2 regions of the Sphingomonas telluris genome follow, and region 1 is predicted to be linked to the other one. Evidence: predicted binding sites of a transcription regulator. Region 1 holds the regulator's gene; the other holds the start of a gene.
What was found. The regulator LexA, encoded in region 1, represses DNA repair genes until DNA is damaged. The targets are predictions, from matches to a motif close to GTTCCNCNCTTGTTCT.

Region 1 (3,414 bases):
ACAGCAGAACCCGGCCGCGGACTATTCCGCGATCATGAAGGACTATGATCCGCTTCTCAACGCGCTGATCGACGCCAAGGCGCTGGAATCCTTCGCGAACAAGAACGGTTTCTCGCTGTCGAAGCGGCTTGTCGACGCGCAGATCGCGACGCTACCCGGCACGAAAGGCCTGAACGGCCAGTTCAGCGAGCAAGCCTATGCGCAGTTCCTGGCGCAGCAGCGCATGACGGATGAGGAAGTGCGCACGATCATCCGCAACGGCCTTTTGCAGCAGCTGCTGATCGCGCCGGTTGCGGTAAACGCACGCGCTCCGGTCGGAATGGCCACGCCCTATGCCTCCATTCTCCTCGAGGGCCGCGAGGGTGAGGTCGCCTTCGTGCCGACCGCGGCGTTCCGCTCCGGGCTCAATGCCACGGACGCGGATCTACAGAAATATTACGCTGCGAACCGGCAGCGCTACGTGGTGCCCGAGCAGCGCGTACTGCGCATCGCCAAGATCGGCCCGGAGATGGTCGCCAACGTCCAGCCGACGGACGCGGAGATCGCCGAATATTACAAAGCGAACCAGGCTGCTTACGCCCCCAAGGAAACGCGGGTCATTAGTCAGGCCGTGGTCGCCGACCAGGCAGCGGCGCAGGCGATCGCCAACCGTGCGAAAAGCGGCCAGACGTTCGCAGCGGCCGCAGCTCCCGCGGGCCTTAGCGCGGCAGACATCTCGGTCGGGCCGCAAACTCGCCAGGAATTCACAGATTTGGCAGGCTCGAAGACGACCGCGGCCACCTTCAGCGCAGCTCAGGGGGCGATCGTCGGTCCGATCCAGGATCAGGGCACGTGGCACGTCGTGAAAGTCGACGAGATCCGCCGAGAGGGCGGCAAGACGATCGAGCAGGCTCGCGCCGAAATCTCGGCCAAGCTGATCGCGGACAAGCGCAAGGAGGCGCTCGAAGCCCTCGTCGACAAGGTCCAGGATGCGCTCGACGGCGGGTCAAGCTTCAGCGAAGCGGCCGCCGCTGCCAAGCTCAAGGTCATGGAGACCCCGCCGATCACATCCGACGGCAAGTCCCGGACCGATCCCGGCTTCCAGCTCCCCGCGGAGCTCGCTCCCGCGCTGAAGAGCGGGTTCGATCTGGCGGAATCGGACGAGCCAGTCGTCGAGACCCTGCCGAACGATGCGGGATACGCACTCGTGGCGCCTGCCCGGGTGATTGCCGCCGCTCCGGCTCCGCTGGCGCAGATCCGCGACCGCGTTGCCCAGGACTGGCTCGCCTCGCAGGCTTCGCAGCGGGCGAAGCAGCTGGCGGATTCGATCACGGCCAAGGCGGCCCGTGCTCCGCTCACCCAGGCGACGGCGGGCGTTCAGGTCCCCGTCCGCGTCGAGCCCGTGCGTGCGCGCAGGTTGCAGCTCGCCCAGTTCCAGGGCCGCGTTCCCCCGCCCCTCGCCGTCATGTTCAGCATGAAGCAGGGCACCACCCGCACAGTCGCAGGCGCTCAGGGCGAAGGCTTCTACGTCGTGAAGCTCAACAACATCATCCCGGGCAACGCCATGGCGCAGCCGGGACTGATCGGCTCCACCCAGAAGCAGATGTCTGAGACGCTCTCGCAGGAATACGGCATGCAGTTCCTGAACGCTGTTCGCAACGCGACCAAGGTCAAGCGCAACGACAAGGGCATTGCCGAAGCCAAGGCGCGAATGGCAGGCAGCGGAAGCTAAGTCGGTATCGCTACCGTCCGCTTGACGGGCTTCATTTTGTTGCCTACACGTTCCCTGTCTGTTCCAAGGGGGATGGCTGGCAATGCTCACCGCCAAGCAGCACGAGCTGCTCCTGTTCATCAATACGCGCCTCAACGAGTCCGGCGTCAGTCCGAGCTTCGACGAGATGCGCGAAGCGCTCGACCTCAAGTCGAAGTCTGGCGTCCACCGCCTGATTTCGGCACTTGAGGAGCGCGGATTCATCCGGCGGCTGCCCAACCGGGCCCGCGCACTTGAGATCCTGAAGGTACCGGAATCTGCGGCTCCTGCCGCCCATGCCCCGAGGCCGGTCATCCAGGCGGCTGCGAACGACACGATCGAAATCCCGATGCATGGCCGGATTGCCGCCGGCACGCCCATCGAGGCATTGCAGGGCACTGAAGGCTTTGCGGTTCCCGCCGCGTTGCTCGGGCCCGGCGAGCATTATGCGCTGGAGGTGTCGGGTGACTCGATGGTCGAAGAAGGCATTCTCGACGGCGACTTCGCTCTCATCCGCAAGGTCGACACAGCGCGCGATGGCGAGATCGTCGTCGCGCTCATCGACAATGAGGAAGCGACGCTCAAGACTTACCGTCGCGAGGGCCGCACGATCCGCCTCGATCCGGCGAATGCCCGATACGAGCCGCAGCGCTACGACGAAGGCCGTGTCAGCATCCAGGGTCGCCTGGCCGGCCTGATCCGCCGGTACTAACATGGCGGCCGCGCGCATCGATTACGTCGAGCTCCCAAGCGCGACGGCACATGAGCTCACCCGAGCTTTCTATTCGAAAGCTTTCGCTTGGGCGTTCACCGACTACGGTCCTGACTATTCCGCGACGACCACGGGCGACGTGGACGTCGGGCTCAACGGGCAGCCGGAAGAGGCGCTCTCCGCTCCTCTCCCGGTCATCCGCGTCGGCGATCTCGAAGCCGCCTTTGATGCAGTAACCAAGGCCGGCGGCACGATCGCAAAGCCGATCTTCGCCTTCCCCGGAGGACGGCGCTTCCACTTCATCGACCCGTCGGGAAGCGAGCTCGCAGTCTGGCAGTCCGCCCAATAGACTAAGGCTGAAGCAGCTCGGCAGGCCTGACGTCGATCGAGCGGTAGACGATCGTACTGTTCACTAGGATGAAGACCAGGATCGAGCCAACTAACTGAACACGCATGCTCTTCGACCAAGCCATCAGGCCGAAGATGGCGAGCAAGGGTATCGTCTGCCAGGGGAATTTCGTGGCCAGCTCGAAACCGCTGACCGACCGGCCCACGACTGCTTCGAATAGGTCCATCAATCGCACGAAAACACCGATGACCCACAAGGTCGTTAGCAGGTAGAGCAGCCTTCGGTTGGCCATGTAGTGCTGGGCGAGGTCCAGGCCCTCTTCCGGAATATCATCCGGAAGAACCGTCATGGCCGCGAGCGAAAGAAGAATTGCGGGGACGATCAGCGTCAGCAAGTCGAAGTAGGTGAACCTCTCCACACCGGTGAACCGCCAGAGCCCGAAGAACTCTTCGAGAATGGCCATGAAGACGGTCGCCGCCGCGATGAGGGCTGTAAAGCTCCACTTCACCCGGCCCCGGGCTCTCAGCAGCTTGTGAAAGCTCTGAACGAGATCGCTTACGGCAAGCGCAAGGATGATGCTGACGAACGCCGCCAGGTACGCGAACATGTCGATGCTCGTCGCCA
Region 2 (3,414 bases), on a different contig from region 1:
TGATGCCGCTTTCCTCGGCAAGGATCAGCTGCGTGCTGCGGGCGATGCGCGCGCTGAAATCGGTCGGCAGCGCGATCGCCTCGTCGAAGCTGTTGGTGTGCAGCGACTGCGTGCCGCCGAGCACCGCCGCCAGCGCCTCGACCGTCGTCCGAACGATATTATTGTACGGGTCCTGCTCGGTCAGGCTGACGCCGCTGGTCTGGCAGTGCGTGCGCAGCCGCTTGGACTCGTCCTTCTGCGCGCCGAGATCGGTCATGATCCTGTGCCACAGGGTGCGCGCCGCCCGCAGTTTCGCAACCTCCATGAACAGGTTCATGCCGATGCCGAAGAAGAAGCTCAGGCGGCCCGCAAAGGCGTCGATCTCGAGCCCCTGCTTCATCGCCGCGCGCGCATATTCCATGCCGTCGGCGAGCGTGTAGGCGAGCTCCTGCACCGCCGTCGCTCCGGCCTCGTGCATGTGATAGCCGCTGATTGAGATCGAGTTGAACTTCGGCATTTCGCGAGCGCAGAAAGCGATCACGTCCGACACGATCCGCATGCTCGGCTCGGGCGGGTAGATGTAGGTGTTACGGACCGCGAACTCTTTCAAAATGTCGTTCTGGATCGTGCCGGTCAGCTGCGCATGCGGAACGCCCTGCTCCTCACCTGCGACGATGAAGAAAGCCATGACCGGAAGAACCGCGCCGTTCATGGTCATGCTGACAGACATCTCGCCGAGCGGGATGCCGTCGAACAGCAGCTTCATGTCCTCGACGCTGTCGATCGCCACGCCCGCCATGCCGACGTCGCCGGCAACGCGCGGATTGTCACTGTCGTAGCCGCGATGGGTGGCTAGGTCGAAGGCGACGCTCAGGCCCTTCTGACCCGCGGCCAAGTTACGGCGGTAGAAAGCGTTGGACTCTTCGGCGGTCGAGAAACCGGCGTACTGGCGGATCGTCCACGGCCGCCCCGCGTACATGGTCGCATAGGGCCCGCGAGTGAACGGAGCGACGCCCGGGTAGCCGCTGTCGATCGCGGCATCGGGTCCGTAAACGTTGTCGAGGCGGATGCCCTCGAACGTCTCGCGCGTCAGGTCCTTTCCGCGCGACTCCTTCGCGGCGAGCGCTTCCCAGTCGGATTTGGTCGGCTTGTCATTCATTTGCGCCGCTCCTTAGCCGCCATTGCAATCGAAGCGAAGCGATCCGACGCCAGGAATTGCAGAAATCGCGCCTACGGAACCCAGCGCGCGAACTCGCAAGTGGAATCCCGATCTGCTCCATTCCGGACACGTCTCAGGTTCCTGTTCTGTTCTTGCACCGTGAAAGTGTCTATGACGGTGACATGCCAGCCTGGTCGCCAGAAATCGCCAATGAATTCATTCGTATGGCGCAGGCCAACAGGCATGCACTCAACCAGATGCAGCTTCAGAAGCTGGTCTACATCGCGCACGGCTGGTGCCTCGCCTATACAGACAATCCACTGACCGGCGATCGTCCGGAAGCTTGGTCTTTTGGCCCAGTCTATCGCCGACTCGCGATTGCACTGGCGCGGTACGGTCGCGCTCCTGTCACAAGCGCTATTTGTGTCGGGGATCTTCATCGAGCCTGGCCGGTGCAAGGCTCGGTGCAGGTCGCCAAAGCGGACCTCGATGGGTCCGAATCGGACACAATCGCAATGGTCTATAGAGACTATAGCTGTTTAGATGCGGCTCAACTGGCCACCATCACTCAGCGACCAGGAACACCTTGGCACAAAACATTCGCGGCTGGTGCGGGCGAGCGTCGAGACATTCCGCACAGCTTGGTGAGAGATCAGTTTGTCAAAATCGCTGAAACGGCCGGATCTCAAGAAGCAAGGTGAGGCGTCCGCTCGCCACTCAAAGCATGCTCGTGACAGCTCCATCGACCAAGAAAACAGCGATATGGAAGCAGCTGCTTAGGAACGGGCCCGTCTGCGTTTCCTAGAAGCTCAATGCTACCGGGTAGAAGTACAGACCGAAAATTTGCGTCGCCGCCAGGAGCTTGCTTCGCTTTTGGTTCACCATCGCGTCTTCATATCATCCGTGTTTTTTGGCGCTGTTGATCGCCGCGGCGATTTGGCAAGCAATTTGTCTTATTGACGATCGCTCACCCACCGGAGCTCTGATCGCCTTGATCGTGTATCTCGGTGTGGCCACCAAGTCTGTGGCACCGAGATGTGGAATGGAGATTGATAGCAAGTAGGCGTGGGGTGGTCGCTTGTGCCGACCTATCGAGACCGCAACTCGCCCCGTCTAACTTTCCCCGTCGCGGTCTTCGGAAGCTCGCCCACGAATTCGATCTCGCGCGGATATTTGTAGGGGGCGATGCGGTCCTTCACGAAGGCCTGCAGCTTCTCGGCGAGCTCGGTACTGGGCTCGGCGAAATCGGCGAGCACGATGAACGCCTTCACCCTTTGCCCGCGCTCCGCACAGGGCACGCCGATGACCGCGCATTCGGCGACGGCGGGGTGCGCCAGCAGCGCATTCTCCACGTCGGGCGCGCCGATGTTGTAGCCGGAGCTGACGATCATGTCGTCGCTGCGCGCCAGGTACCAATAATAGCCGTCGGCATCGCGGCGGTAGGTGTCGCCGGTGATGTTCCAGCCGTTCTCGACGTAGTTCCGCTGGCGCTCGTCATCGAGGTAGCGGCAGCCGGTCGGGCCCTTGATCGCAAGGCGTCCGATCCCCTCGTCGAGAGCGTTGCCGCCCTCATCCAGGATAGCGGCCGCATATCCCGGAACGGCCTTGCCCGTGGAGCCGGCGCGAACGTCCTCCCCCGCAGCCGAGACAAAGACATGCATCATCTCGGTCGAGCCGATGCCGTCGGTGATCGGTATGCCCGTCCGTTCCTTCCACGCTCGCCAGGTCGCCTCGGGCAGGTGCTCGCCGGCCGAGACGCAGTAGCGCAAGGTCTTCAGCGCATTGTCGAGACCCGGCTGCGACAGCATCGCCTTGTACGCCGTCGGCGCGGTGCCGAGGTGCGTGACGCCGAACTTCGTCATGGCTTCGAGCATCTTCGGCGGGCTCGCCTGCTCGATCGTCGCAGCCGCCGCGCCAAAGCGCAGCGGGAACATGAGCGTAATGCCCAAGCCGAAGGTGAAGGCCATCGGCGCGCTGGTCATGAACACGTCGCCGGGCTTGGGGTCGATGAGATGCTTCGCGAACGTGTCGCAAGGCGCGAGCACGTCGCGGTGGAACTGGACGCACCCCTTGGGCACGCCCGTCGTGCCGCTGGTGAAGGCGATCAGCGCCGGGTCGTCGCGGTGGGTGTCAGCGGGTGGAAGAGGGTCGTGCGACGCTGTGCGCGTTTCCAATTCACCGCGCCCGTAGTCGCCATCGTACTTTACGATGTGCTTGACGAAGTGCGTCTGGTCGACCGCATCGCGGAAGTCGCCGATAAAGCGGCTGTCGACAAC

Region 2: LZ016_RS14365 (Panacea domain-containing protein) is a predicted target of LexA. The motif match lies at 1,282-1,297, and genes of this name have one in related genera.

The regions. Positions count from the first base shown of each region.
Region 1 covers NZ_JAKZHW010000001.1:699,933-703,346, reverse strand. Annotated here, with positions in the region: gene LZ016_RS03640 (peptidylprolyl isomerase) at 1-1,711, shown strand, start outside; gene lexA (transcriptional repressor LexA) at 1,794-2,441, shown strand; gene LZ016_RS03630 (VOC family protein) at 2,443-2,790, shown strand; gene LZ016_RS03625 (hypothetical protein) at 2,792-3,414, opposite strand, start outside.
Region 2 covers NZ_JAKZHW010000002.1:673,142-676,555, reverse strand. Annotated here, with positions in the region: gene scpA (methylmalonyl-CoA mutase) at 1-1,138, opposite strand, end outside; gene LZ016_RS14365 (Panacea domain-containing protein) at 1,321-1,839, shown strand; gene LZ016_RS14360 (AMP-binding protein) at 2,227-3,414, opposite strand, start outside.